Linked DNA regions of Sediminicoccus sp. KRV36. The protein of the gene in region 1 interacts with the protein of each later gene in a pairwise test. Links are inferred from orthologs where the notes say so. Each region holds a gene or a part of one and is shown on either strand. Other genes may lie near its edges. The genes, in order: ssb and LHU95_RS21035.

The links.
Region 2: the proteins of ssb (region 1) and LHU95_RS21035 interact in binary tests that used the Escherichia coli proteins (3 or more experiments, as listed by UniProt). The link is inferred for Sediminicoccus sp. KRV36 from one-to-one orthologs.

The regions. Positions count from the first base shown.
Region 1 is NZ_CP085081.1:3,609,609-3,624,682, forward strand. Bases 591-3,358 are described here. They hold ssb (single-stranded DNA-binding protein), read right to left. Parts: upstream 2,337-3,358; coding sequence 1,845-2,336; downstream 591-1,844. Other genes in these bases: gyrA (DNA gyrase subunit A), read right to left, coding at 591-1,644; uvrA (excinuclease ABC subunit UvrA), read left to right, coding at 2,484-3,358. Also shown: more of gyrA, read right to left, coding at 1-590; more of uvrA, read left to right, coding at 3,359-5,429; LHU95_RS17050 (hypothetical protein), read right to left, coding at 5,456-5,728; LHU95_RS17055 (hypothetical protein), read right to left, coding at 5,875-6,081; LHU95_RS17060 (GNAT family N-acetyltransferase), read right to left, coding at 6,173-8,740; LHU95_RS17065 (tripartite tricarboxylate transporter substrate binding protein), read left to right, coding at 8,855-9,793; speB (agmatinase), read left to right, coding at 10,046-11,017; LHU95_RS17075 (tripartite tricarboxylate transporter substrate binding protein), read left to right, coding at 11,115-12,047; LHU95_RS17080 (arginyltransferase), read left to right, coding at 12,152-12,907; LHU95_RS17085 (hypothetical protein), read right to left, coding at 12,954-13,343; parC (DNA topoisomerase IV subunit A), read right to left, coding at 13,347-15,074. UniProt on the Escherichia coli protein: Plays an important role in DNA replication, recombination and repair. Binds to ssDNA and to an array of partner proteins to recruit them to their sites of action during DNA metabolism. Acts as a sliding platform that migrates on DNA via reptation.
Region 2 is NZ_CP085081.1:4,405,392-4,420,649, forward strand. Bases 8,351-11,302 are described here. They hold LHU95_RS21035 (primosomal protein N'), read right to left. Parts: upstream 10,967-11,302; coding sequence 8,735-10,966; downstream 8,351-8,734. Other genes in these bases: tkt (transketolase), read right to left, coding at 8,351-8,667; fsa (fructose-6-phosphate aldolase), read left to right, coding at 11,046-11,302. Outside these bases: LHU95_RS21005 (hydantoinase/oxoprolinase family protein), read right to left, coding at 1-1,598; LHU95_RS21010 (hydantoinase B/oxoprolinase family protein), read right to left, coding at 1,595-3,313; LHU95_RS21015 (SMP-30/gluconolactonase/LRE family protein), read left to right, coding at 3,387-4,301; LHU95_RS21020 (phosphoglycerate kinase), read right to left, coding at 4,357-5,544; gap (type I glyceraldehyde-3-phosphate dehydrogenase), read right to left, coding at 5,603-6,625; more of tkt, read right to left, coding at 6,637-8,350; more of fsa, read left to right, coding at 11,303-11,699; LHU95_RS21045 (hypothetical protein), read left to right, coding at 11,696-12,247; LHU95_RS21050 (tyrosine recombinase XerC), read left to right, coding at 12,244-13,167; LHU95_RS21055 (hypothetical protein), read left to right, coding at 13,270-13,782; LHU95_RS21060 (Zn-dependent hydrolase), read right to left, coding at 13,927-15,162; LHU95_RS21065 (substrate-binding domain-containing protein), read right to left, coding at 15,167-15,258.

The DNA.
Region 1 (15,074 bases):
GCGCGTCGAGGCGGCACTGCGCCCGCGCCCACCGCGATGCTGCGAGCGGAACACATCGAGCGGCGTGCGCTTCACATAGCCATCGCGCGTCAGCGTCACGATCATCGAGGCCGGCGCGATCAGGCTCTCATCGTCAATATCGGCCGCGTAATCCACGATCCGCGTCAGCCGCGGCGAATGCAGCGTGGCGCGAACGGCGAGCAACTCCTCGGTCATCACCTCCATGCGGCGCGGGCGGCTGGAGAGGATTTCCAGCAGTTCCACGATGCGGGCACCGACTTCCTTGAGTTCCGCGTCGATCTTCTCGCGCTCAAGCCCGGTCAGGCGTTGCAGGCGCAGTTCCAGGATGCCGCGCGCCTGGGCTTCCGTCAGGCGCATGGTGCCTTCGGGCGAGAGCTCATTGCCCTCATCCTGCACCAGCGCCACCAGGGGGGCGACATCGGCCGCCGGCCAGTCCCGCGCCATCAGCGCCACGCGGGCCGAGGCCGCATCCGCACTCTCGCGGATCAGGCGGATCACCGCGTCGATATTGGCGACCGCGATGGCGAGGCCCACCAGGTTGTGCGCGCGTTCCCGCGCCTTCATGAGCCGATGGCGCGAGCGGCGGAGGATCACCTCCTCGCGGAAGGCGATGAAGGCCAGCAGCGCGTCACGGATGCCCATCTGCTGCGGGCGGCCGCCGTTGAGTGCCAGGAAATTCACCGGGAAGCTGATCTGCAGCGAGGTCATCCGGTAGAGCTGGTTCAGCACCACCTCCGCCACGGCTTCGCGCTTCAGCTCGATCACGATGCGCAGGCCCGAGCGGTCACTCTCATCGCGCAGGTCGGTGATGCCTTCGATCAGCTTGGAGCGCACCAGTTCGGCGATGCGCTCGATCAGGACCGACTTGTTCACCTGGTAGGGGATTTCGTTGACGATGATGGCCTGGCGCTGGCCCTTCATCTCCTCGATCACGCAATCGGCGCGCAGCGGGATGGAGCCGCGCCCCATCTCGAAGGCCGAGCGGATGCCGGCACGGCCGAGGATGATGCCACCCGTCGGGAAATCCGGGCCGGGGATGATGGCCATCAGCTCTTCGAGCGTCGTCTCTGGCTCGGCCACCAGCTTGAGCGTGGCGTCAATCACCTCGGTCGGGTTGTGCGGCGGGATGTTGGTCGCCATGCCGACGGCGATGCCGCCCGCGCCATTCACCAGCAAATTCGGGAAGGCGGCCGGCAGGACGCGCGGCTCATTGGCGCTTTCGTCGTAGTTCGGCGTGAAATCCACCGTGTCTTCGTCAATGCCCTCCAGCAGCGCGCCGGCGGCCTTGGCGAGGCGGACCTCGGTGTAGCGCATGGCCGCCGGCGGGTCGCCATCCATCGAGCCGAAATTGCCCTGGCCATCCACCAGCGGCACGCGCATCGAGAAGCCCTGCGCCATGCGCACCATGGCGTCATAGATCGCGCTGTCCCCGTGCGGATGATACTTGCCCATCACGTCACCCACCACGCGGGCCGATTTGCGGTGCGGCTTGTCCGGCGTGTAGCCGGCCTCATGCATGGCAAACAGGATGCGGCGATGCACCGGCTTCAGGCCATCGCGCACATCGGGCAGCGCGCGGCTGACGATGACGGACATCGCGTAGTCGAGGTAGGAGCGGCGCATCTCCTCTTCGAGGGCGATGGGGGCCACGTCCAGGGGCTTGGGGATTTCGTCGCTCAAAGAATCTTGGTCCTGGGTTTAAGGCCAGGGGCTCTGCCCCTGGACCCCGGCAGGAAACTTAGTTTCCTGCACCTTCAACAAATGGGGTGCAGGGGACTGGTCCCCTGCTGGGGGGCGAGGGGGGCAAAGCCCCTCGCAATCCCTCAGAAGGGAATATCATCATCCATATCCGGCTTCTTCCCCGAATCCCACCCCGCGCGCGGCGCGCCTGCCCGCGCCGGGGCCGAACTGCGCTCACCGCCGCCGCCGGAATAGCTGCGTTCCTCGCCCATATCGCCGCCACCCGAGGCGCGGCCGCCGACCAGCTGCAATTCGCCGCGGAACTGGCGGAGCACGATGCGCTTCGTCTTGCGCTCATTGCCGTCCTTGTCGGTGAAGCTCTGCGTCTCGATCTGGCCTTCGATGTAAACCTCGCTGCCCTTCTTCAGGTACTTCTCCGCGACGTCGCCCAGCCGGTCATTGTAGATTTCGACGTCATGCCACTCGGTGCGTTCCTGCTGATTGCCTTCGCGGTCCTTGTAGCGCTCCGAGGTCGCCAAGCCGAATTTCACGACCTTGCCGCCATTCTGGAAGTTCCGCACCTCGGGATCCTTGCCAAGGCGCCCCAGAAGAATAACCTTATTGATGCCGGCCATGGGCCAAGCCTCCTTGCAAATCGGTGTCGGAACCTAGCTTTTCCCAAGAGGCCGGGCCAGCCCCGGCCCTCGGCTTTGCACTCCCCCACGATATGGTGCAAAACCGCCCAGAACACAACGCGAACATTATCCCCCGGAGTGCTTTCCATGCCGCGCGACGCGCCCCCTGCCCCACTGGCCAAAGCGGGGCCGCCCAAGGCTGACCTCATCCGGATTCGCGGCGCGCGCCAGCATAATCTTAAATCGGTGGATCTGGACCTGCCACGCGGCAAGCTGGTGGTGCTGACCGGGCTTTCGGGTTCGGGCAAATCCTCTCTCGCCTTCGATACGATCTATGCGGAGGGGCAGCGGCGCTACGTCGAATCGCTCAGCGCCTATGCGCGGCAATTCCTGCAACTCATGCAGAAGCCGGATGTGGACAGCATCGAGGGGCTTTCACCCGCGATTTCCATCGAGCAGAAGACCACCTCGCACAATCCGCGCTCCACCGTCGGCACGGTGACGGAAATCCACGACTATATGCGCCTGCTCTGGGCGCGGGTGGGCGTGCCCTATTCGCCCGCGACGGGCCTGCCGATCGAAGCGCAAACCGTCAGCCAGATGGTGGACCGCGTGATGAACATGCCCGAGGGAACGCGGCTGCTGATCCTCGCCCCGGTGATTCGCGGCAAGAAGGGCGAATACCGCAAGGAGCTCTCGGAATATCAGCGCCGCGGCTTTGAGCGGGTGAAGATCAACGGCACCCTCACTCTGATCAGCGAGGCGCCGAAGCTCGACAAGAAGCTGAAGCACGATATTGACGTGGTGGTGGACCGCGTCGTGGTGCGGGACGGTCTGGCGCAGCGCCTGGCGGACAGCTTCGAGACAGCCTTGGCGCTGGCCGATGGCATTGCCTATGCCGAGACCGTTTCTGGCGGCGCCAGCGCCGACGCCGATGGCGGCGAGCGGACCGTGTTCAGCCAGAAATTCGCCTGCCCCGTCTCGGGCTTCTCCATCGAGGAGATCGAGCCCCGGCTGTTCAGCTTCAACTCGCCGCAGGGCGCCTGCCCCACCTGTGACGGCCTGGGCACGGAAAGCTTCTTCGACCCGGCACTCGTCATCCCCAACCCGGCGCTGAGCCTGAAGGAGGGCGCCATCGTCCCCTGGGCCGGCAATGCCAGCAGCCCCTATTATGACCAGACGCTGGTCAGCCTCGCCAAGCACCTCAAGATCGGCATGGAAAAGCCCTGGGAGGAGCTGCCGCCCGAGGCGCAGAACGCGATCCTGCACGGCACCGGCACCGAGCCCGTCACGCTGCGCTACAAGGACGGCCTGCGCGCCTATGAGGTGCAAAAGCCCTTCGAGGGCGTGATCAAGAACCTGGAACGCCGCTTCCGCGAAAGCGACAACCCCTGGGTGCGCGAGGATATGGCGCGCTACCAGGCCGATCGCCCCTGCCATGTCTGCCATGGCCATCGCCTCAAGCCGCAGTCCCTGGCCGTGAAGGTCGCGGGCTGCCACATCGGCGAGGCCTCGGCGCTGTCGATCCGGCGTGCGCGGGACTGGTTCGGCGCCGTGATGCCGACGCTGACACCGCAGCGCCAGGAGATCGCCCGCCGCATCCTGCGCGAGATCGAGGACCGTTTGCAGTTCCTCAACGATGTGGGGCTCGACTATCTCTCGCTCTCGCGCAGCAGCGCCACGCTCTCGGGCGGCGAGAGCCAGCGCATTCGCCTGGCCTCGCAGATCGGGTCCGGCCTGACGGGCGTGCTCTATGTGCTGGATGAGCCCAGCATCGGCCTGCACCAGCGCGACAATGAACGCCTGCTGGTGACGCTGCGGCGGCTGCGCGACATCGGCAATTCCGTCATCGTCGTCGAGCATGACGAGGATGCGATCCGCAGCGCCGATTACCTGGTGGATATCGGCCCTGGTGCGGGCAAGGCCGGCGGCACCGTGGTCAGCCAGGGCACGCCCGAGGAAGTCACGGCCGACCCCAACAGCCTGACCGGCGCCTATCTCTCGGGGCGCCGCGAAATCCCGATGCCGGCGCAACGCCGCGCCTTCGACAAGAAGCGCCTGCTGCGCGTGGTGGGGGCCACGGGCAACAACCTGAAGGACGTGACCGCCGAATTCCCGCTCGGCACCTTCACCGCCGTCGCCGGCGTCTCGGGCGGCGGCAAATCCACGCTGGTGATCGAGACGCTGTTCAACGGCCTCTCGCGCAAGCTGATGGGCGCCTCCGTCGTGCCGGCACCGCACCAGCGCATCGAGGGGATCGAGCTGGTGGACAAGGTGATTGATATTGACCAGTCGCCCATCGGCCGCACGCCACGTTCCAACCCGGCCACCTACACCGGCCTGTTTGCCCCGATCCGCGACTGGTTTTCCGAGCTGCCGGATTCACGCGGCCGCGGCTACAAGCCCGGCCGCTTCAGCTTCAACGTGAAGGGCGGCCGCTGCGAGGCCTGCCAGGGCGACGGCGTCATCAAGATCGAGATGCACTTCCTGCCCGATGTCTACGTCACCTGCGACACCTGCAAGGGCAAGCGCTACAACCGCGAAACCCTGGAAGTGAAGTTCCGCGGCAAGTCCATCGCCGATGTGCTGGACATGACCGTGACGGAGGGGCGCGAGTTCTTCTCGGCCGTGCCCAGCATCCACGAAAAGCTGCGCATGCTGGAGGAGGTGGGGCTGGGCTACATCCATCTCGGCCAGCAGGCGACGACACTTTCGGGCGGCGAGGCGCAGCGCATCAAGCTCGCCAAGGAGCTTTCGCGCCGCGCCACCGGCCGCACGCTCTACATTCTGGATGAACCGACAACCGGCCTGCATTTCGAGGATGTGCGCAAGCTGCTCGATGTGCTGCACGCGCTGGTGAATACCGGGAACACTGTGGTGGTGATCGAGCATAATCTGGAGGTCATCAAGACGGCCGATTGGGTGCTCGACCTCGGCCCCGAAGGCGGTGAGGGCGGGGGGCGCGTGGTAGCTTCCGGCACGCCGGAGGATATCGCGGCCAACCCCGAGAGCCATACGGGGCGCTTTCTCAAGCCCATCCTGGCACGGCATGGACCCGTAGCGGCAAAAGCGAAGCGCGCGCGCAAGGCATAACCCCCCCCGGGCCGCTGCCGCGAAGATCAGGCAGGGCAGCGCAAGGTCGCGCCGTAGGACACGCCGCCCGGTGCATTCACGCTGGTCTGGCGGTAGACGCCTGTGATCGGCCGCAGCACGGATGATGCCGTCACGCAGAACAGGCTGCCTTCGGAATTCGGCAGGACCCCGGCGATGGCGGAGTTCAACGTCACGATACGGGCATGGGCAACGACCCCGCCAAGGACGATCCCGCCCGCGATGAAACCAGCAGCGAACATCGCGACAGGGGAAGCTTTCATGACCATGGTCTCCTTCAAGCCGTGACCATGCCGGCCTTGTGCCGGCCGCGGCAATGGCACGGCGCCGATCAGCCCGATCGCCGGCGCCGATGGCCGCCTGTGGCATCGGCCATTCCGCCGTGGCGCGGGGTGGCCAGCCTAGTCACCCCGCGCTTGGGCACGCCTCAGCGCCAGCCACGCTGATGGCCGCCCTGCCAGCCGGGGTTGTAGCCCCCGCGATACACCGGCTGCTGATAGGCATAGGAGCGGCCATAGCCGCCGCCGCCATACTGGCCGCGATGATGCGGCCCGACGCAGGCGCTCAGCGTCGTCAGCAGGAGGATGGCACCGGCCACGCGGACCAGGGGGGATTGGGAAAAAAGCTTGGCCATGACGGCCTCCGGAAGCGACGGGGTTGCATCTGTCGCTGAGGGAGAGAAAAGCATCGCCGCAAGGCGCGACCACGCCCGAATCAAGGCCGAATCAAAGCAGCTTCGTCGCCAGCATGATGTCGGCATCGTCCAGGCTGCGGCGCAGCGTGAAGCCCAGCTTGCGCATGAAGCCCTGCATGGGCGCGTTGTCCGCCAGCACATGCCCGACCAGTTCCGTGATCCCCTCGGCCCGTGCCCAATCCATGGCGCGTTCCATCAGGTGGCGCGCCAGCCCGGTGCCCTTGGCCGCCGGGCTCACCACCACGGCGAATTCGGCGGCGTTGCCGCTTCCTTCGCGGATCACGCGGGCAGTGCCGAAATTCCGCCCCTCCCGCGTGGCGATGAAGGCCATCTCCCGCCCGTAATCAATCTGCGTCAGGCGGGCGAGCATGGCGGGCGGCAATTCCTTCATGGTGGAGAAGAAGCGAAACCGCACATCCTCGGGCGGCAATTCGAGGAAGAAGGCGCCTTGCGCCGCGGCATCCTCCGGGCGGATGGGCCGCACCTCGAACAGGCTGCCATCGCGCCCGGTGAAGCCCGCCACCAGCTCCGCCGGATAGGGCGGAATGGCAAAGAGCGCCGCCTCCCCCGCCGCCCGCAGCCGGATCGCGGCATCCGCCGCCAGCACGCCCGAGGCATCGGCAAAAAGCGGATTGACGTCGAGTGCCGCGATCTCGGGGAAATCCACCTGCAGCTGGCTGATCCGCACCAGCGCGTCGGCGATGGCCGGCTCATGCACCGGTGGCCGGTCGCGAAAGCCCGGCAGCAGCCGCGCAAGCCTGGTGCGCGCGATCAGGCCATGCGCCAACGAGAGATTGAGCGGCGGCAGGTCCAGCGCTTCATCGGCCGCGATCTCGGCCGTGGTGCCGCCCTGGCCGAAGCCGATCCAGGGGCCGAACATCGCATCCTCGGCCAGGCGCAGGCGCAACTCCATGCCGCCGCGCCGCGCCATGCGCTGCACCAGGAAGCCCGCCATCGCGACACCCGGCGCACGCCGCGGCACCTCCTCGGCCATGAGTTCGGCGGCCGCGCGGACGCTGTCGAAATGCCGCAGGTTCAGCACCACGCCGCCCGCTTCGCTCTTGTGGCGCAGCAGGGCGCGCGCCTTGAGCGCCACGGGCGGGCCGAGTGCCACGGCCGCCACGGCGGCTTCCGTCGGGGTCGTGCAGATGCGCGGCGGCAAGGTCGCGATGCCATAGGCGGCCAGCACGGCCAGCGCCTCATCCTCGAACAGCTCCAGCCGGCCAGCCGCGCGCACCGCCGCGAACAAGGCGCGCACCACAGGCCGGTCGGGCGTCAATTCCAGCACATCCGAGGCCGGGAGTTCCGCGGCCGTCGCGCGGTTGCGGCGCTCGGCGGCCAGGTGAGCGGCGCCGCGCACCACGCCCTCGGGCGTGTTGAAGACCGGCAGCCCTGCTTCGGAGAGTGCCGCGCGCTCGCCCTGGGCGCTCGCCTCACCCGCCCAGCCGAGCAGGATGGGCGCGCCACGATTGCCGCGCGCGGCGGTGGCAAAGGCCTCGATGGGGGCGGCGTCCTGCTCCGGCGCATGCAGGGCGATCACCACATCCACCTCGGCGGCACCAGCCAGCAGCCGGGCGGCCTGGGCCAGCCCCGCCCCGGCCCGGCTGCCGAGCGAGAGCGGGTTGCGCACCTCCCACCCCTCGGGGATCAGCGGGCCGAGTGCGGCCTGGGTTGCCGCGCTGAATTCCGCCAGGCGCAGCCCATGCCCCAGTGCGGCATCCGCCGCGAGCCGCGCCACACCCAGCCCATTGGCCAGGATGGCAATCCGGTCCGCCTGGCCCGCCCCGCCGCGCGGCTTGGTGCGGGCCAGGGTTTCGGCCGCGGCCAGCCATTCCTCGAAGCCTTCGGCGCGCAGCACGCCGGCGCGGCGCAGCACGGCGGCCATCACGCCATCGGCGATGCCGCTCGGGTCATCCATGCGGCCACCCGCGCGCAGCGCCAGCACCGGCCGCGTCCGCGCCACCGCCCGCGCCGCCGAGACGAAGAAGCGCCTTTGCTTGATGCGGCGGATTTCCAGCATGACGCAGGCCGTCCCGGTATCACGCGCCAGCCAGTCGAGCCCGGAAGCAAAGCCGAGCCCGTCATTGGAACCGATGCCGATGATGTGGCTGAAGCCCAGCCCCTCGGCCGCGGCCCAGTCGATCACGGCGCGCGCAATGGCCGAGGATTGCGCCATGAGCGCCAGTTTCCCAGGCCGGATCGGCAGATGCGACAGCGTGGCGTTCAGGCCGATGCCGGGCAGGGCGAGGCCGAAGCTGCGCTCGCCCACCGCCTGCACGCCGGCTTGCGCGGCCATGGCGGCAAGGCCCGGAGCGGCGGTCGGCACGATGGCCACGAAGCAGCCCATGGCGGCAATCCGCGCGAGCTCCGTGGCCTGCGCCTCGGGCCGGACGCACAGGACGGCCAGGTCCGGCGTGCCCTCGGGCGTGGCGAAACCATCGCCCATCAATTGGCCGTGAAAGCCGCCCGCCGCCAGGTTGCGGGCCAGGACGGCCGATTCCGGCAATTCGGGGTCGGCGCGGAACCACACCGAGCGCGGCTGGAAGAAGGCCGTCTCGCGAAAGCCTTTGCCGGGCCGGCCGGTGAGCAGGAGGGACATGGCAACAGCATATCAGGCGCGGCGGCCCGATGGGAGGTTTCCGCCTTTGCCCGTCCTGATCTAGGCTTTGGCACAGAGCGGCCCGAGCCGCCGAAAACACAGGGAAGAACGACCATGCGAAGCCTCCTCGCCGCCTTTGCGCTGCTGGTGCTTGCCTTGCCCTCCCTCGCCTCGGCCCAGGCGCCCATCACCCTTGTGGTGAATTTCGTGGCGGGCGGCCCCTCGGACCTGATGGGGCGGCTGCTGGCGCCCGAGCTCTCGGCCGCCATGGGCACCCAGGTGCTGATCAAGAACAGCGCCGGCGCGGCCGGGGGCATCGGCGCGGCGGAAGTGGCCCGCGCCCGGCCGGATGGCGCCACGCTGCTGCTCTCGCCCATCGGCGCCATGGCGATCCAGCCGCATTTCCGCGCCGACCTTCCCTATCGCCCGGCCGATTTCGCGCCGATCTGCCAGGTGGCCGACACGCCCGTGGTGGTGATGTCCGCACCGGGCAGCCCGCTGCGCAGCCTGGCGGAAGTGGTCTCCCGCGCGCGTGAGGCGAATGGCGGCTTCAACTTCGCCTCCACCGGCCCGGGCTCGCTGCCGCATATCGCCACGGTCGCGCTGGCCCGGGCGGCAGGCGTGCCGATGACCCACATCCCCTATCGCGGCAATGCCGAGGCGGTGACGGCGCTGCTGCGCGGCGATGTCAGTATCTTCGCCGATCAGCCGGGCACGCTGCGCGCCAACAACCTGCAGGCCATCGCCATCCTGGCCGAGCGCCGCACGGCGGAATTCCCGGACACGCCCACACTGCGAGAGCAAGGGTTGGACATGGTCTATTCCATCTGGTCCGGCATCTTCGCCCCCGCCGGCACGCCGCCCGAATTCCTGGCGCGCATGGAGGCCGCCTGCGAGCGCGCACTGCGCTCCCCTGCCGTGATCGAGGGCTTCCAGCGGCTGGCGACCCCCATCGTCTTCCGCAACCAGCGCGATTTCGGCGCCTTCTGGCAGGGCGAGCTGGAGAAGTTCCGCGGCATCGTGCAGGCGGCGGGAATCCGGCCCGGCGACTGAAGATGCGGCGAAGCATCGACGCCATCCCGCCGCAGCGGCGGGAAGCCAGATCCCGGCTTCGCGGGATCCAGCAGCCGCGTGCATGAAGCTGTCGCGCCAGCGATGGCAGCCAACAACCCATCGCGCCTGCCGGAGGCGCCACGCAGGGGAGAGACGGGGGGCAATGCCTGCGGAATTGGCCGAACCCAACCCCCTCCTGCCCTCACGCCACCACAGCGGCTAAGCTGCGCCGACGCAGCAAAGGACTCCCGCATGACCGAATGGCCCCGCCCGGTGGATGGCACTGTCACTCCCCGCTTCGCCGGCCCCGCCACCTTCATGCGCCTGCCGGTGATGGCGGATGCAAGTGGCCTCGACATCGCGATCTTCGGCATTCCCTTCGATGGCGGCACCACCAACCGGCCCGGCACACGCCACGGCCCGCGCCAGCTGCGCGAGGCCTCAGGCCTCATGCGCCGCGTGCATCCGATCAGCCTGACCGAGCCCTATACGCTCTGCCGCGTGGCCGATCTCGGCGATCTGCAGACCAACCCGACAGACCTGATGCAGACGCTGGACCTGGTGACGGCGCAGGTGGCCGCCATCCGCAAGGCGGGGGCCTGGACGCTGGCGGCGGGTGGGGATCACCTTCTCTCGCTGCCGCTGCTGCGGGGCATCATCCAGGCCGAGCCTGGCCTCGCGCCCCTCGGCATGGTGCATTTCGATGCCCATTCCGACACGAATGACAGCTATTTCGGCGGCACCCGCTACACCCATGGCACACCCTTCCGCCGCGCCATCGAGGAGGGGCTGCTGGACCCGAAGCGCATCGTGCAGATCGGCATTCGCGGCTCGCTCTACGCCGCTGATGACATGGACTGGGCGCGTGAGGTGGGCATCCGCATCATGACCATCGAGGAATGCGAGCGGATGGGCCCCGATGCCGTGGCGGCGGAAGCGGTCCATCTGGCCGGCGGCGGCCCCACCTACCTCACCTTCGACATTGACAGCATTGACCCCGCCTTCGCACCCGGCACCGGCACGCCCGAGGTGGGCGGCTTCACCCCGCGCGAGGCGATGCGCATCCTGCGCGGGCTGCAAGGCCTCGATCTGGTCGGCGCCGATCTGGTGGAAGTCTCGCCGCCCTATGACCCGAGCGGCGGCACCGCCATGGTGGGAGCGACCATGATGTTCGAGATCTTGTGCCTCATGGCCGAATCGCGGGCACGTCTGCGCCCTGGCTGAGGCAATTGGCGCCTGGCGGCCGTGATTCACCCCAGGGCGGGCCTTCTGGCGGTGCGGCACGCGGGGGATGCTGGGCGCTCAAATCCGGGGGACCCCCATGCGCCGCACCCTTCTGCTCCTCGCCGCCCTCACCTGGCCACTCGCCGCCCAGGCGCAGGCGCCCATCACCATCGTGGTGAATTTCGGCGCGGGCGGCTCGGCTGATCGGATGGCGCGGCTGATGGCGCCCGAAATGAGCGAATTGCTGGGCGCCCAGGTCATCGTGAAGAACACCACGGGGGCCGCTGGCGCCATCGGCGCTGCGGAAGTGGCCCGCGCCCGGCCGGATGGGCAGACGCTGCTGCTCTCCACCACCGGGCCGATGGGCATCCAGCCGCATTTCCGCAGTGACCTGCCTTATCGCGTGGCGGATTTCGCGCCGCTCTGCCAGCTGGGCGACGCGCCAGTGATGATGATGTCGGCCCCCAACAGCCCGATCCGCAATGTGCCCGCGCTGGTGGCCCAGGCGCAGGCGGCGCGCGGCGGCTTCACCTATGGCTCGGCGGGCCAGGGTTCGATCCCGCATATCGTCATGGTGGCCCTGGCCCGGCAGGCGAATGTCGAGATGATCCATGTGCCCTTCCGCGGCAGTGCGGAGGCGATCATCGCGCTGCTGCGCGGCGATGTGAGCGTCTATGCCGACCTGCCTGGCCCCTTGCGCGTCAACAACCTGCAGGCCGTGGGGGTGATGGCCGAGGCCCGCACCGCCGAATTCCCCGAGGTGCCCACCCTGCGCGAGCAGGGCTTCGACATGGTCTATTCCATCTGGGCCGGGCTGTTTGCGCCGGCCGGCACGCCGGCCGCCACGCTGGATCGGCTGCAATCCGCCTGCGAGCGCGGCTTGCAGCGCCCGGCCGTGGTGGAAGGGTTCCAGCGCATCGCCACCCCCATCGTGTTCCGTGGGCAGAGCGCCTTTGCCGCCTATTGGCAGGCGGAGCTGGAGAAATTCCGCGCGATCGTCCAGGCCTCGGGCATCCGGCCGGGCGATTGACGCGGCGGACGTAGGAACGTCCGGCCAGCCTGGCCTCCGGAGGGCACGTTGGAGGGCCCGCCAGAGGGATTGAAAAACCCGCGCCGAAGCCCGAAACTCCAGCCTTGCAAACCCGATCCCGCCGCCCGCAATTTTTCTACACCACCACGCCCCTGCCCTGCCCCTATCTGCCGGGCCGGACGGAGCGGAAGATCGTGACCGAATTGAGCGGCCCGGATTCCGAGCTGCTGCATGACCGCCTCTCCCGCGCCGGGTTCCGGCGCAGCCACAACATCGCCTATTCGCCGGTCTGCCCGGGTTGCCGCGCCTGCATCCCGATCCGCGTCCGCGCCGCCGATTTCGTGCCCAACCGCACGCAGCGCAAGATCGCCGCCCGCAACGCGGATCTTGATGTGCGCGCCGTACCCGCACGCGCCACGGCCGAGCAGTTCGCGCTGTTCCAGCATTATCAGCAAACGCGCCACCCGGGCGGCGACATGGCGGCGATGGGGTTCTACGACTACCGCGCCATGGTGGAGGACACGCCCATCACCACGGGGCTGGTCGAATTCCGGGACAGCACGGGCCGCCTGCTTGGCGCCTGCCTGACCGACTGGCTCTCGGATGGTCTCTCCGCCGTCTACAGCTTCTTCGCCCCCGAGGAGGATCGCCGCAGCCTCGGCGCCTTCGCCGTGATGTGGCTGCTGGCCGAGGCGGTGCGCGGCGGGCAGCCCTATGTCTATCTGGGCTATTGGGTCGCGGAGAGCCGGAAAATGGCCTACAAGGCCGGCTACCGGCCGGCCGAGGTGCTGATCCAGGGGCAATGGATGAAGCTTGGCGAGGATGTTCCCGTCACGGGCGAGCGGGTGAACGCCGAATAGAGCCACCTGCCTTCAGGCGAAGGCATCCGGCCCCAGCGCGCGATGCTCAGTTCCGGAACCGCGTCGAGGTCCGGCGCATCTCATAGAGGATCTGGCAGCGCCCCCGCCCGGGATGGCTGCCGGTGAAGCGGCGCGCATTATTGGCGCCTTCAAAGATCTGCCCGGTCCCGGCGCCGAACAGGCCGAAACTCGGCAGCGTCACCGCGCCATTCGGCCCCACCGTGGCCTCCAGCGGCGGATCGCCCGGCAGCCCCGCGATCTCGAAGCGATTGCCCCGCAGTTGCCCCGTCACCCGGGTCTGACCGGAGCGCCCGGTGGCCTGGCAATCCTGCAGCCGCGTTCCCTCATAGATGCCGTCATGCGGGCTGGTGCGCTGCGCCGAGGCCGGAGTGGCAAAGGTGGCCATCAGCAGGGCAGCCAGGAAAACACGGTGCATGATTCAACTTCCGAAGCGGTTGCTGCGCGGGAACCCGTTGGGCGGCGCCTTCCCGGCGCCGGCCCGGTTGCCACGCCAGGTGGTCAGATCGGTCTCCACCCGCACCCGGTCTCCCAGGCGCCAGCTCAACCCTTCCGCCCGCGTAAATACCTTGGCATCCGCCAGGCCGCCATCCTTGTAGGATTGCAACTGCACCCCGCGGCCGCGCGTCATGACCGGCAATTGCTCGATGGGGAAAACGAGCAGCTTGCGGTTATCCCCCACGACAGCGACGTGATCGCCCTCGGCCACCACACAGAGGGCGGCGCGCGTCGCGCCCTCCAGCACCAGGACCTGCTTGCCGGTGCGCTTTTCCGCGATCAGCTCGCCGGCTTCCACCAGGAAGCCCTTGCCATCGGCCGCGGCCACCAGGAAGCGGGAATTCTCGGCCGGCAGGAACATGGCCAGCACGCCATCCTCATTGGGCAGGTCGAGCATGAGGCGCAGCGGCTGGCCATCACCCCGGCCGCGCGGCAGGGTCTCGGCGCGCAGGGTGTAGGCCTTGCCGTTGCTGGTGAAGATGACGAGGCGATCGGTGCTTTGCGCATGCAGGCGGAAGGCGAGCGCATCGCCCTCCTTGAAGCGCAGCTCCGCATCCTCGGCCAGGTGGCCCTTCAGGGCGCGGATCCAGCCCTTTTCCGACAGCACCACAGTGAGGGGCTCGCGCTCGATGAAGGCGCTTTCATCCACCACCACGGCCGGCATGCCGGAGCCGATGGCGGTGCGCCGCGCACCCAGCTTGCCCTCGCCGAACTTCTTGCGCGTCTCCTCGATCTCGGCGGCGATGGCGGCCCAGCGCTTGCCCTCGGACGCGAGCAGCGCCTGCAGGCCCTTCTGCTCCTTCACGAGCTTCGCGTGCTCGCGCTTGATCTCCATTTCCTCCAGGCGGCGCAAGGCGCGCAGCCGCATGTTGAGGATGGCTTCCGCCTGCACTTCCGTGAGGCCGAAGGCGGCCATCAGCTTGGGGCGCGGCTCATCCTCGGTGCGGATGATGCGGATCACCTCGTCCAGGTTGAGATAGGCAATGAGGTAGCCATCCAGTACTTCCAGCCGGCGCGCGATGGCGGCCAGGCGGTGGTTGGTCCGGCGCAGCAACACCTCATGCCGGTGGTCCAGCCAGGCGCGCAGCGCCTCGCGCAGGGACATGACGCGTGGGGTGCGGTGCGCATCCAGCACATTCATGTTCAGGCTGAAGCGGCTTTCCAGCTGGGTCGCGCGGAACAGCGTCTCCATCAGCACGGCGGGCTCCACCGTGCGGTTGCGCGGCTCCAGCACCAGGCGGACATCTTCCGTGCTTTCGTCCCGCACATCGGCCAGGAGCGGGAGTTTCTTCTCCTCCAGCAGCAGCGCGATCTGTTCGATCAGCTTGGATTTCTGCACCTGGTAGGGGATTTCCGTAATCAGGATGGTCCAGGCGCCGCCCTTGCCCTTCTCGACCTCCCATTTCGCGCGCAGCCGGAAGCCGCCACGGCCGGTCGCATAGGCTTCGGCGATGCTTTCGGCGGGTTCCACCAGCACGCCACCGGTCGGGAAATCGGGGCCGGGCACATGGGTCAGCAGCTCGGCGTGGCTGATCTCGGGGTTGGCGATCAAGGCCAGTGCGGCGCCACACAACTCGCCCGCATTATGCGGCGGGATGCTGGTGGCCATGCCCACCGCGATGCCGGTCGCGCCATTGGCCAGCAGGTTCGG
Region 2 (15,258 bases), 800 kb from region 1 along the record:
CGGGCGATCTCGTGGCGCAGTTCCGTCTGCAACATGCCCCAGGCCGAGAGCCCGGCGGCAAAGAGCGGCACGGCGATGCGCGCCATGCCCAGATCCCGCGCCACCGCGCTGGCATGCAGCCCCGCGGCCCCGCCGAAGGCGAGCAGCGTGGCGCCGCGCGGGTCCACGCCGCGCCGCACCGTGGCGATCCGCACGCCATCGGCCATGCGCGCATTCACCAAGCGATGGATGCCCAGCGCCGTGGCTTCCGTCGTGAGGTTGAGCCGCGCGGCCAGCGCCGCGATGGCGCGCTCGGAGGCAGCGGCATCCAGCAGGCGCGCGCCGCCCAGGAAACGCGTGGCATCGAGATAGCCGAGGGCGAGATTGGCGTCCGTCACGGTGGGCTCGGTGCCGCCATGCCCGTAGCAGGCCGGACCAGGCCGCGCGCCGGCCGATTGCGGCCCGACCTCCAGCGTGCCGCCCGAGCCCAGATGCGCGATGGACCCGCCGCCCGCACCCAGAGTGATAATATCCAGGCTGTCCAGCGCGATGCGCTCGCCGCCCACCTCTCGCCCGCGGCCGAGCGTGGCCGCGCCATCCTGGATCAGCGCGATATCGGTCGAGGTGCCGCCCATATCGAGCGTGACGATATCATGGCCGGGCCGCTTCAGATCTGCGCGCGAAGGGGCGCTCCGGTCATCGGAACCGCTGCCCACCCGATTCAGATCTGCGCGCGAAGCCGCGCTCCGGTCATCGGGTGGGGGCACCCCCACGCCGCGCCTGGCCAGCGCCACCGCGGCCGCCACACCGCCGGCCGGGCCGGAGAGCGCCGTGCCGACGGCCAGCCGCGCCGCCTCGGCAATCGGCGCCATGCCGCCATGCGACAGGATGACGAAGACCGGCCGCGCATAGCCGGCCTCACGCAGCCGCGCCTCCAGCCGCGTCAGATAGCGCGAGACGATGGGGCCGACATAGGCATTCACCGCCGTGGTCGAAAACCGCTCGAACTCCTTGATCTGCGGCAGCACATCGGCCGAGCAGGTGACGAAGACGCTGGGCAGCGCCGCACGCACCGCCTCGGCTGCCGCATGCTCGTGCTTCGGCGCGGCCCAGGAATGCAGGAAGCAGATCGCGACGGACTCGACCTCCGCCGCGCGCAGCGTGGCGATGGCGGCGTCGAGGCTTGCGGCATCCAGCGGAATCTCTACGGCTCCATCCGGGCGCAGGCGTTCGCGCACCGGCAGCCGCAAGGCGCGCGGGATCAGCGCAGGGGGCTGGGGCAGGCGCAGATCATACCGGGCGGGCTTCAGCCCCTCACGCATCGCCGTCACATCACGATGGCCTTCGGTCGTCAGCATCGCCGTCTTCGCGCCGCGCCGCTCCAGCAGGGCATTGGTGGCGACGGTGGTGCCATGGACGATGCGCGTCGTCGTCTCGAGCAATTCGCCCAGGGTCAGGCCGATGGCGGAAGCAAGGTTGCGCAGGCCATCCAGCACGCCTTCGCTCTGGTCCTGCGGGGTGCTGGCGGCCTTGGCCAGGTATTCGCGGCCTTCGTCATCCACGCCCACCACATCCGTAAAGGTGCCGCCGACATCCACGCCAATCGTATAGCGCATCATCCCCGCCCCCGATCGCCTTGAGCCGCTTCGCCTGACGCGTGAGGCGTTGGCGCAGCAAGCCCCTCCTCGATGTCGCGCGCGATCAGCGCCGGGTCGCGCCTAGCCGGGTCCCCCCAGCCGCCGCCGCCGGCCGAGCGGATTTCCAGCACCTCGCCGGGCTGGATCTCGATGCCGACTTCCTTGGTCTTCAAAAGCCTCTCCGTGCCATCTGCGTGGCGCAGCGCGTAGCGATGGGGTGCGCTGTCCTGGCCGCCGCACATGCCCGCACTGCCATGCCGCGCGCCATCGCCGGCGGTGTTGCCGCGCGAGGGGCCGTCACTCTCCACCACCAGTTCAAGCCTGGCACCATGCCCGCCGCGATACTGACCCAGCCCGGCCGTGCCGCCCTGAAATTCATGGCGGCGGAAATGCAGCGGGAATCGCGCCTCGGCCATTTCCACACTGCCGAATTTGAGCCCACCCGCCGAATGCCACTCGCCCGCGGTGGACCAGCCATCGCCCTTGGCATGGCCGCCACCACCCGGCCGTGCATGAAACAGATGCCAGACGAATCTCCGAGCCGGCCGGCGCGCATCGTGCCCGGTGATGGCGATGCGGAAGCGCCGCCCCCAGCCGCCCACCGCGCGCTCCGGGCAGCACGCCTGCATGGAGCGCATGATCGCCTCCACGATCTCATTGCTGCAATGGCTGGTGCAGAGCGTAACGGCCGCGCCCTCCCGCGCCCAGACCACGCTGCCCTCCCGCGCCACCACGCGCAGCGCGCGAAACGCGCCCTCATTCTTCTGCACATCTGGGTCCAGCAGATAGGCGAAGGCCATGCACACGGCGGAAAACATGTTCGGATAGGAGGAGTTCACAAAACCCGGCACCTGGTCATCGCTGGCGCTGAGATCCACCGTCAGCACGCCGTCCTGCTTGGTGCAGGTGGCGCGGATGGCGATGTCCTCATTCCCGTGGCCGTCATCATCCAGCAGCGCCGTGCCGCTCCATGTGCCATCGGGCCAGGCTTCCAGGATACGGCGCGTATGGGCATGCGCGAGGTCCAGGATGGCCTCCACCGCCGCCATCAGCCCTTCGCCGCCATACTGGGCCAAAAGGTCACTCAGCCGGTTGGCACCAAGCTTGGCCGCGCCCAGCATGGCCGCCAGATCGCCGCGAAAATCGCGATTGATGCGGGTATTGAGCGCCAGCATGGTGACCAGGTCTTCCCGCATCACGCCATTCTCGCCGAGGAGAATGGGCGGGATGCGCAGCCCCTCCTGCCAGATTTCCGTGGCATTGGGATTGTAGCCGCCATGCGTGCCGCCGCCGATATCGCTCTGGTGCGCGCGGACCACGCTGAAGAAACGCGGAGATCGCTGGCGATGATCCGAATCGGCCAGTGATGGCCCGTCGAAGACGGGCAGAACAATGGTCAGATCCGGCAAGTGGGAACCGCCATGCCAGGGGTCGTTCAGCAGAAACACATCGCCCGGCTTCATCCTGTCGCCAAAGGCATCCCGCACCGCCTGGGCCGCGAAGGGCATGGCGCCGACATGCACGGGAATGTGATCCGCCTGCGCCACCAGGCGGCACGCCCCATCCGTCACCGCGATGGAGAAATCCCGGCTGGAATTCAGGATCTGGCTATAGGCGGTGCGCAGCAGCCCTTCGCCCATCTCCTCCACGATCGCGGTGAATCGCGCCGAAAGCACGGCCAGCGTCACGGGGTCCATGGGGTGCAGCTCCATCTTGGCGGGGCGCCCAGCGTGGCGCATCCTGGCGGGAACCAAAAGGGGAGGACGACGCATGAGTCTCACAACACTGGCCACGGGCCTGCGTTTCCCGGAAGGTCCCGTGGTGCTGCCGGATGGCTCCATCGCGCTGGTCGAGATCGAGGCGCAGGTGATCTCGCGCATCGCCCCCGATGGCACGCGCAGCATCATCGCACGCCCCGGCGGTGGCCCGAACGGCCTGGCCGCCGGGCCGGACAACACCCTCATTCTTTGCAACAATGGTGGCTTCACCTGGCATGAGGAGCCGGACATCCTCCGCCCCTCCGGCACCGCGCCCGACTATACGAACGGCCGCATCGAGGTGGTGGACATCGCCACCGGCAGCGTGCGCCTGCTCTATGACCGCTGCGGCGACGTCATGCTGAAAGGGCCGAACGACCTGCAACTCGACGGCAAGGGCGGCTTCTGGTTCAGCGATCTCGGCAAGGTCCGCGCTCGGGATCGTGACCATGGCGGCGTCTATTGGGCGGCGCTGGATGGCAGCAAGATCATCGAGGCCGCCTTCCCGATCTTCGGCGGCGCCAATGGCATCGGCATCAGCCCGGATGGCGAGAAACTCTACGTGGCCGAAACCGAAACCGGTCGCCTTTGGGCCTTCGACATCATGGGGCCCGGCCATCTGCGCAAGAACCCCTGGCCCAGCACAAGTGGCGGCTCATTGCTGTGCCAGTTCCCGGGCTTCCGGCGGCTGGATAGCCTGGCCATCACAGCGGCGGGAAACATCGTCGTCGCCACGCTGGTCTCGGGGGAAATCACGACCGTGTCGCCCGCCGGGGAGATCCTGGATATCCAAAAAATGCCGGAACGGATGCCGACCAATATCTGCTTCGGCGGAGCGGATATGAACACCGCCTACATTACGCTGTCCAACACAGGCAAATTGGTCAGCACGCCTTGGCCGGAGCCAGGACTGAAGCTTCCCTACTGAGCATCAAGGGGCTCTGCCCCTTGGACACCGGCAAAGGCCTAGGCCTTTGCAATCCTCAACCAAGCGCCGCCACGCCGGGCAGTTCCTTGCCTTCCAGCCACTCCAGGAAGGCACCGCCGGCGGAGGAGACATAGCTCATCCGCTCGGACACGCCGGCATGGCGCAGTGCGGAGACCGTGTCGCCACCGCCACCCACCGAGCGCAACTGCCCCGCCTCGGTGAGGCGCGCGACCTCGTGAGCCACCGCCACCGTAGCCGCATCAAACGGCGCGATCTCGAAGGCGCCAAACGGCCCGTTCCACACCAGCGTCTTCGCCGTCGAAAGCCGCTTCACAACATCGGCCACCGTGGCAGGCCCGACATCCAGCGCCATCATATCCGCCGGCACGCCATCCAGCCCCACCACGCGGTTGGGCGAATGCGCGGCAAAGCCCTCGGCCACCACCAGGTCCAGCGGAAGGACGATCTCACAGCCACGCGCCTTGGCGCCGGCCAGGATCTCGCGCGCCGTCTCATGCATCTCGGCCTCCTGGAGCGACTTGCCAACGGCATGCCCCTGCGCGGCCAGGAAGGTATTGGCCATGGCGCCGCCAATCACCAGCACATCCACCTTGGAGGACAGGTTGCCCAGCAAATCAAGCTTGGTGGACACCTTCGCCCCACCCACGATGGCGACGACCGGCCGCTGCGGATTGCCGAGTGCGGCATCCAGCGCTTCCAACTCCTGCTGCATCAGCCGGCCGGCATAGGCCGGCAGCAACCGTGCCACGCCCTCGGTGCTGGAATGCGCGCGATGCGCGGCGGAGAAGGCGTCATTCACAAACACGTCCGCAAGCTTGGCGAGGCCCGCGGCAAGGCCAGCGTCGTTCTTCTCCTCGCCCGCGTGGTAGCGGGTGTTTTCCAGCAGCAGCACCTCGCCATCCTTGAGCGCGGCTGCGGCGGCCTCGGCATCGGCGCCGATGCAGTCATCGGTGAAGGCGACCGGCTTGCCGAGCGAGGCGGAGAGGGCCGCCTGCATCGGCTTCAGCGACATTTCCGGCACGCGCTTGCCCTTCGGTCGGTCGAAATGCGAGCAGACGATCACCCGCGCGCCCTTGGCGCAGAGTTCCGCGATGGTGGGGCAGAGGCGCTCGATGCGCGTCATGTCCGTGATCTTGCCGTCCTTCACTGGGAGGTTCAGGTCGGCACGCAGCAGCACGCGCAAGCCGCGCGGATCCAGGTCATCAAGGGTGCGGAAGGCCATCAGGATCTCTCACTTGCGGCAGGGGTCTGGGGAGACACTGTCTCCCCAGTTTCTTGACTTAAAGCTTGCCGTAATACGCGGCCGTATCCGACATGCGGTTCGAGAAGCCCCACTCATTGTCATACCAGGACATCACGCGCACCAACCCGCCATCCACCACCTGCGTCTGCGTCGCATCAAAGGTGGACGAATGCGGGTCATGGTTGAAGTCGATCGAGACCAGCGGCGCCGTGTTGTAGCCCAGGATGCCCTTCAGCGGCCCGCTTTCGGAAGCGGCCTTCATCACGGCGTTGATCGCCTCCTTCGTCAGGCCCTCGGTCTTGGCCGGCACGAAGTCGAGCGAGACGAGTGAGACATTCGGCGTCGGGATACGGATCGCGGTGCCGTCCAGCTTGCCCTTCAGTTCCGGCATGACGAGGCCCACCGCCTTGGCCGCACCCGTCGAGGTCGGAATGGCGGAGACGGCGGCGGCGCGGGCGCGGTGCAGGTCCTTGTGCAGCGTGTCCACCGTGTTCTGGTCACCGGTATAAGCGTGGATGGTGACCATATAGCCGCGCAGGATGCCGAAATTGTCGTGCAGAACCTTGGCGATGGGCGCCAGGCAGTTGGTGGTGCAGGAGGCGTTGGAGACGATCTTGTCCTCGGCCGTCAGCGTCTCATGGTTCACGCCGTAGACGATGGTCTTGTCGGCGCCCTCGCCGGGGGCGGAGATCAGCACCTTGCGAGCCCCGGTGCCGAGCAGCAGCGAGGCCTTGTCGCGCGCGGTGAAAATGCCGGTGCATTCGGCGGCAATGTCGACGCCATCCCATTTCAGCTTGGCGGGGTCGCGCTCGGCCGTCACCTTGATCGGGCCCCAGGTCTTGCCGTGGGCCTTGATGGTGATGCTGTCGCCGTTGACGATGACCTCGCCGGGGAAGCGGCCATGGACGCTGTCGAAGCGGAACAGGTGCGCATTCGCATCGACCGAGCCGAGGTCGTTGATGGCCACGAATTCCACATCATCCCGCGCGCTCTCGCAGGCGGCGCGCAGCACGAGGCGGCCGATGCGCCCGAAGCCGTTGATGGCAATCTTCACCGTCATGTTCTTGGTCCTTATCCCAGAAGCTTCTTGGCCGTCGCGACAATGGCGGGGGCCGTGATCCCGAAATGCTCGAAGAGTTTCTCGGCCGGCGCCGAGGCGCCGAAGCCGTTCATGCCGACAAAGGCGTTCGTCCAGCGCTCCCAGCCGAAGCCGATCCCGGCCTCGATGCCGATGCGCGGCGCGGTGCCCAGCACGGCCGCGCGGTAGTCCTCATCCTGCTGGGCAAACAGCTCCCAGCTGGGGAAGGAGACAACGGCGGCCTGGATGCCCTGCTCGGCCAGGGTGGCGCGCGCGGCGATGGCCAACTGCACTTCGCTGCCGGTGGCGATGAGCGTCACGTCGCGCGCGCCCTCCGCCTCCGCCAGCACATAGGCGCCGCGGGCGGAGCGGTTTTCGCCGGCATCCTCGCGCAGCGCCGGCAGCGCCTGGCGCGAAAGGGCAAGCACCGAGGGGCCTTCCGTGCGCCGCAGCGCGAGTTCCCAGCACTCGGCCGTTTCCATCGCGTCGGCAGGGCGGAAGACGGCAAGGTTGGGGATGGCGCGCAGCGAGGCGACGGTCTCGACCGGCTGGTGCGTCGGCCCATCCTCGCCGAGGCCGATGCTGTCATGCGTCAGCACATGGATGACGCGCTGATGCATCAGCGCGGCCAGGCGGAGTGCGGGCCGCAGGTAGTCGGCGAAGATCAGGAAGGTGCCGGAATAGGGGATGATGCCGCCATGCAGCGCCATGCCGTTCATGGCGGCGGCCATGCCATGCTCGCGCACGCCCCAATGCACGTAGCGGCCGTTGAAGTTGCCCGGCCCGACGGCGGGCACGCCCTTCACATCGGTGTTGTTGGAGCCGGTGAGGTCGGCACTGCCGCCCACCATTTCGGGCACCGCCGGCACCAGGGCGCCAAGCGCGCGCTGGCTGGCGATGCGGCTGCCGATCTTGGGCTTCTCGGTCGCGAAGGTGGCGCGGAGCGCGTTCAGCGCTTCGTTCCAGTTCTCCGGCAGCTTGCCGGCCATGGCGCGCTCGAAATCCACGCGCATCGGGTGCTTGGCCAGGCGCTTCAGCCAGGAGCGGCGCGTGCCGGCCGAGCGGCGGCCCGCCTCTTCCCAGCGGGCCTTTAGCCCGTCCGGGATGGTGAAGGCTTCCTCGTTCCAGCCCATCGCCGATTTCGCGCCGGCGATCTCGTCCGCACCCAGCGGCGCGCCATGGCTGCCCGCCGTGCCGGCCTTCTTCGGCGCCGCGAAGCCGATGATGGTGCGGCAGGCGATGATGGTGGGCTTCTTGCTGCGCTGCGCCACGGCCATGGCGGCGGCCAGCTGCGCGTGGTCATGCCCATCCACCCGCTTCACCGCCCAGCCATAGGCCTGGTAGCGCTTCAGCACATCCTCGCTGAAGGAGAGCGCGGTGTCGCCGTCAATGGAGATGTGGTTGTCGTCCCAGAGGACGGTCAGCTTCTCCAGCCCCAGATGCCCGGCCAGCGCCGCGGCCTCATGGCTGATGCCCTCCTGCAGATCACCATCTGAGCAGATCACCCAGGTGCGATGATCCACCAGCGATTTGCCAAAGCGCGCGGCCAGCATGCGCTCGGCCATGGCCATGCCGACGGCGGTGGAAATGCCCTGGCCGAGCGGGCCGGTGGTCATTTCGATGGCTGGGTGCTCGCCATATTCCGGGTGGCCGGCGGCGGCGGAATGAAGCTGCCGGAAGGTCTTGAGCACCTCCATTTCCATGCCCGCATGGCCGGTCAGGTGCAGCAGGCTGTAAAGCAGCATGGAACCATGCCCGGCCGAGAGCACGAAACGGTCCCGATCCGGCCAGCGCGGGTCGGCCGCGTCATATTTCAGGAAGCGGGTGAAGAGCACGGTCGCTGCATCGGCCATGCCCATGGGCATGCCGGGATGACCGGATTTGGCCTTTTCCACCGCATCCATGGCGAGGACACGGATGCAATCCGCCATCCGTCGCTCCTCCGTCACGGGAAGTGCCAGGATCGCAGCCTGGGCGGCGAGAGCGAGGTTCGGGGAGTTGCTGGGGGAGTCGAGACTGGCCAAGGTTCACGGTGCCCTTACGTTGCGCGCGGCTATAGAGCGCGGTGCGAGGGGGGGCAAGTTTGCGCCCTCACAAAAACCCCACCGGGTCCACATCCACCTGCACCCTGACCTCGCGCGGCAGGGTCGCCCGGGCCAGCCAATCCGCCAGCACCGCCTGCACCCGCACGCCACGCGCCGCCTTGAGCAGCAGGCGGTGGCGATAGCGCCCGCGCAGCAGGGCCAGCGGCGCCGGTGCCGGCCCCAGCACCTGCAGGCCCGGCCCGACCGGCGCCGCCAGCCCCATTTCCCGCGCCCCCCGCTCGGCCGCGCGGGCATCCTCCGAGCTGATGATCAGCGCCGCGAGCCGGCCATAGGGTGGCCAATGGCCGGGTTCGCGCTGCGCCGCCTCGGCCTTGAGAAAGCCCGGGAAATCATCCCGGATCAGCGCCTGCATCACCGGATGCTCGGGCGAGAAGCTTTGCAGCAGCACGCGGCCAGGCTTGTCCTCGCGCCCTGCCCGGCCGGCCACCTGGTGCAGCAGCTGCATGGTCCGCTCGCCCGCCCGCAGGTCGCCGCCGCCCAGGCCAAGATCGGCATCCACCACGCCAACCAGCGTGAGATGCGGGAAATGCCAGCCCTTGGCGACGATCTGCGTGCCGATGATCAGATCCACCTCCCGCGCCTCGATCTGGCGGGCCGCCTCGGCCGCGGCGGCGGGGCCGGGGATGGTGTCGCTCGCCATCACCAGGCGCCGGGCCTCGGGGAACAGCTCGGCCACCTCCTCCTGGATGCGTTCCACGCCGGGGCCGATGGGCACCAGCGAATGCTCCACGCCACATTCGGGGCAGGCGGGGGGTGTAGGCGCCGTATGGCCGCAATGGTGGCAGAGCAGCCGGCGCTGGGCGCGATGCTCGACCAGCCAGGCGGTGCAGTTCGGGCATTGCATCCGGTGCCCGCAGGCCCGGCACAGCGTGAGGGGCGCATAGCCGCGGCGGTTGAGGAACAGCATGGCCTGCTCCCCCCGGGCCAGGGTTTCCGTCATGGCCGTGACCAGCGGGGGGGCGAGGAACCGACCACGCTCCGGAGGGTGCTGGCGCAGGTCGATCGCCTCGATCAGCGGCATGGCCGCCCCGCCATGCCGGACCGGCAGCCCCAGGCGGCGGTAGCGCCCGGCCTCGGCATTGGTGACGCTCTCCAGGCTGGGCGTGGCACTCACCAGCACGCAGGTCGCACCTTCCAGCCGGGCGCGCACCACGGCCATGTCCCGCGCGTGGTAGATCACGCCCTCCTCCTGCTTGAAGGCGGTCTCATGCTCCTCATCCACCACGATCAGGCTGAGATCGGGGAAGGGCAGGAACAGGGCCGAACGCGCGCCGACCAGCACGGGGGCGGTGCCTTCGGCCACGGCGCGCCAGGTCACGCGGCGGGTGCGGGGCGAAAGCTCGGAATGCCAGAGCGCCGGCGGGGCGCCGAAGCGGCGCTCGAAGCGCGCAAGCCATTGGGTGGAAAGCGCGATTTCCGGCAGCAGCACCAGCGCCTGGCGGCCCTGCCGCAACGTCTCGGCGATCGCGTCGAGATAGACCTCCGTCTTGCCCGAGCCGGTGACGCCTTCCAGCAAGGTCACGCCGAAGCCCCGCGACTCGACCGCTTCGCGCAGGGCCGCGGCGGCGCTGGATTGCTCCGGCCGCAGATCGGGCGGGGCGAAATCCGGCAGGGGGCGCGGAAAGGCGGCTGCGCGCGGCATCAGGCGGGGCGCGATCAGCCCGGCCGAGGCGAGGCCCCGCACCACGCCCATCGAAACCCCCGCCAGCCGGGCGATTTCCACCCCGGGCAAGGTGAGGCCACCCAACGCCTCCAGCGCCCTGGCGCGATCCGGCGTGATGCGCCCCTCGGCCCCTGCCACGCGCTGCCAGCCCGTGGCGGCGGCCGGCTCCTCCAGCGCGGCGGGCGCGCTCATCGCCATGCGCAGCACCGCGCCAGGGGGAGAGAGCGTATAGGCCGCAACCCAATCCACCAGCCGGCGCAGGGGCGCGCCCATCGGGGGTGCGGGCTTGATGGCGATCACGGCGCGCAGGCGGCCCTCGGCCACATGTTCCTGGTCCGGCGCATCATCCCACACCACGCCGAGCGAGGTCCGTCCGCCCAGTGGCACTTCCACGAAGCTGCCCGGCCCGGCCACCAGCTCCGGCGGCAGGCGGTAGTCATAGGCACCCTCCAGCGGGAGCGGCAGCAGAACGCGAAGACGGCGCCCCGCACGTTCCGGCGCGACCTCTCGGGCCTCGGACTTTTGGGCCCCGGCCTTTCGGGAAGGTGTCGCCATGGGCTATTCCCTTCGCGACGGGGCGGCCGATGGTCAATCCCCGACCTCCGATTCGCCGCTCGCTCAAGGATAACTCGTGATGAAATTCTTTGTGGATACTGCCGATGTCGCCGAAATCCGTTCCCTTATCGGCACGGGCTTCATGGATGGCGTCACCACCAATCCCAGCCTGATCGCCAAGTCCGGCCGCAAGATGAGCGAGGTCATCGCCGAGATCTGCGCGCTGACCGAGGGTCCCGTCTCGGCCGAGGTGACGGCCACGGATCACGAGACGATGCTGAAGGAGGGCCGCTATCTGCGTGGCATCGCCAAGAATGTGGCGGTGAAGGTGCCGCTGACGGAAGCCGGGCTGCGCACCTGCAAGGTGCTCTCCGATGAGGGCACGCCGGTCAATGTCACGCTTTGCTTCTCGGCCAACCAGGCCTTGCTGGCGGCCAAGGCGGGGGCGGCCTTCATCTCTCCCTTCGTCGGCCGGCTGGATGATATCGGCCAGGATGGCATGGGGCTGATCGCCGATGTGGTGCAGATCTACAAGAACTACAGCTTCAGGACGGAGGTGCTGGTCGCCTCGATCCGCCATCCCATCCATGTGCTGCAATCGGCCAAGCTGGGGGCCCATGTCGGCACCATGCCGCCGGCGGTGATCCGCAGCCTGCTGAAGCACCCGCTGACCGATCGTGGCCTGGAGGCCTTCCTGGCCGATTGGGCGAAGACTGGGCAAAGCATCCTGTGAGCGCGGCCCCGCCCGAGGCGGCGGCCGTGGAGGCATTCCTCCAGGCCCATCCGGATTTCCTCGCGGCGCGGCCGCAGCTCTACGCCATCCTGACCCCGCCCCGCCGCATCCATGGCGAGGCGGTGGCCGATCACATGGACGCCATGATCCAGGCCGGCCGCCAGGAATGGCGCGGGCTGCTCGAAGCGGGGCGCACCCGCGGCGCCTTCGCCGCCAAAGTGGCCGAGGCGGTGCTGGCCCTGATCGCCAGCAAGGACGCCGAAGATTGCCTGCGCCATGAATGGCCCGCCCATCTCGGGCTGGAATCCTGCCGCCTGGTGCCCCACGCGGCGGGCCCCTTACCCGGCCTGGGCCTGATCGTGCGCGATGTGGCCGTGGCCAGCACGGCGCTGCATGGCGAGCAGGCGCCCCTCATCACGCGTGAGGCGTTGCTGCGCGCGGGGGAGTACACGCTGGCGCTGGGCGCGCGTGACGCGGCAGACCTGCCCAATGAGCCGGAATCCCTGGCCTTCCTCGCGCGTGCGCTCGCCGCCGCCATGGCGCGATGACGGGCGAGGCCGCCCGCACCGAATTCCTCACCTGGCTCGCCACGGAGCGGCGCGCCAGCCCGCATACGCTGGAAGCCTATGGGCGCGATATCGCTGACCTGCTGGGCTTCCTGACGCGGCATCTGGGTGCCGAGCCCGACCTCGCCGCACTCGGCGCCATGCGCCCGGCGGATTTGCGCGGCTTCCTCGCCACCCGCGCCAAGGCGGGTGCGGGCAATGCCACGCGCGCCCGGCAATTGGCCGCCATCCGCAGCTTTCTGCGCTTCCTCGCCCGGCGGCATGGCATCGCGCCCCTGGCCATCGCCGGCATGCGCGGACCCAAGCGCGTGCAGCCCGTGCCACGCGCGCTGAACCGCGCCGATGCGCGGGCCGCAGGGACGGAGATCGGCGATGTGCACCACCCGGAGCGGCCGGAATTCCAGGCGGCCCGCGATGTGGCGCTGTTCACCCTGCTTTATGGCTGCGGGCTGCGCATCAGTGAGGCGCTGGGGCTTTCCATCGCAGACGCGCCCTTGCCGGGCAGTGATGCGGCCCTTCGCATCCTCGGCAAGGGCGGCAAGCAGCGGATGGTGCCGGTGCTGCCGGTGGTGCGCCAGGCCATTGCCGCCTGGATGGTGCATCGCGCCGGCGCCGAGCCTGATGCGCCGCTCTTTTTGGGGGCGCGCGGCAAGCGGCTGGACCCGGCGGTGGCGCAGCGGACCCTGCGGGATTACCGCCGCCTCGCCGGGCTGCCGGAACACGCCACCCCCCACGCCCTGCGGCATTCCTTCGCCACGCATCTGCTCGCCGGCGGCGCCGATCTGCGCGCCATCCAGGAGTTGCTGGGCCATGCCAGCCTGTCCACCACGCAGCGCTATATCGCCGTGGATGCGGAGGGCCTGCTCGCCACCTGGCGCATGGCGCATCCGCGCGCCGATTGACCGGCGGGCCCGCACAGCCCCATTTTAGCGCATCATTCTTCGAGGGCCCGCCATGCATTCCCTTCCGGCTGCCAGCACGGCACCCCGCATGCGTGGCCACGCATGACCGAGGCCGCACATCCACAGGGGCTGAAGGCGCGGCTGCTGCATGAGCTGCGGGAATATGGCAGCATCTTCCTCTACCTCTACATTTCCTTCGCGGTGGTGATCTTCTACCGGGATGCGGTGCTGCGCGCCGAGGGCATTGCCCTGGCCTCCTTTGGCTTCGCCTTCGTGAAGGCGCTGGTGCTGGCGAAGTTCATGGTGCTGGGCCAGGCCGCCCGCATCGGCGAGCGGCGGCGCGGGCGTTTGCTGTTCGGCGTCGTGTTGTGGCGCACCTCGTTGTTCCTGCTGCTGCTGGTGGGGCTGAGCATGATCGAGGAGGTGGTGGTCGGCCTGTTTCACGGGCGCGGCGCACTCGCTTCCATCCAGGAAATGGGCGGCGGCAATCTGCGGGAAATGCTGGCCACGGCGCTGCTCCTCTGGGTGATCCTGCTGCCCTATTTCGTGCTGCGCGTGATCGGCGAAGTGTTGGGCAAGGGCGAGCTCTGGCGGATATTTTTCGCGCGGCGGTGAGGGTTGAGGCGGCGCGGTCCGCTGCGGGTGGGAGCCTTTGGCCGCAGCCGTTTCACAGAAAGCCAAGACGGTGAAACGCCGCCTGGCTTTTGCTTTCACGCATTGTCCAGTGCGCCGTGCGAAGCCGCACGGCTTGGAAATGCGCTAGCGATTGGCCCGCGCCACCACCGCCTCGAACAGCACCTGGCAGCCGGCTTCGGCTTCCTCCGGCAGGATGCTCTCCGCCTCGTTGTGGCTGAGGCCATCCTTGCAGGGGGTGAAGATCATCGCCGTCGGCACGCGCCGTGCCACATAGACGGCGTCATGCCCGGCGCCGGAAATGATCTCACGCGCCGGATAGCCGAGCCGCGCGGCGGCCTGGCGCACCAGATCCACGCAGGCCGGATCAAAGGGCTGGGCCGGGATGTCGAACAGCTTCGTCAGCTCCAGGCGGCAACCATTTTGCGCCACCAGCGCCGCGGCGGCGGCCGGGAAGCTCGCCATCAGCGCCTGGACCTCAGCATCCAGCGGGTGGCGGAATTCGATGCTGAAGCGCACCTCGCCCGGCACCACATTGCGGCTGTTCGGCAGCACCTGAAGCTGGCCGATGGTGCCGCGCCCCTCCTCACCGCGCGCGCGCATCAGATCATCCACCAGGGCGATCACGCGCGCCGCCGCCACCAGCGCATCGCGCCGCGCGGAGGGGGGCGTGGTGCCGGCATGGGCGTCCTGGCCGATGATCACCGCGTCGTACCAGACCTGGCCCTGGGCACCGGTGACGATGCCGATCTGCTTGCCCTCGCGCTCCAGGATCGGGCCTTGCTCGATATGCAACTCGAAATAGGCATCGGCCGGAAAAGGCGCGGCGGGGTGCGGGCCCTTGTAGCCGATGGAATCCAGCGCGGTGCCGACATCCACGCCCTCGGTGTCGGTGAAGCCATAGGCCTCCTCCAGCCCGAAAATCCCGGCCCAGACGCCGCTGCCCATCAGCGAGTGGCCGAAGCGGCTGCCTTCCTCATCCGTCCAGTTCACCAATTCGACCGGCGCTTCGGTGGTGATGTTGAGGTCGTTCAGCGAGCGCATGACTTCGAGGCCGGCGATCACGCCCAGGGCACCGTCGAATTTGCCGCCCGTGGGCTGGCTGTCCAGGTGGCTGCCGAACAGCACCGGCAGGCGCTTCGCGTCCCGCCCTTCGCGGCGAGCGAACATGTTGCCCATGGCGTCCACGCGCATGGTCAGGCCCAACTCGTCGCACCATTGGGTGAAGCGCTGGCGGCCGGCCTTGTCCACCTCGGTGAGGGTCAGGCGCTTCACGCCGCCCTTGGGTGTCGCGCCGATTTCGGCCATGGCCATGAGGGTGTCCCACAGGCGTGGGCCATTGATCTTCTGATTTGTGCTCATGGCGTCACAATACCTGGAAACCCACCGCCCTGAACATGGCCGCCCCTTCGCCGCCGGCGAAGCCGATGAAGGCCCGCGCGCCTTCAGGGTCCGCCG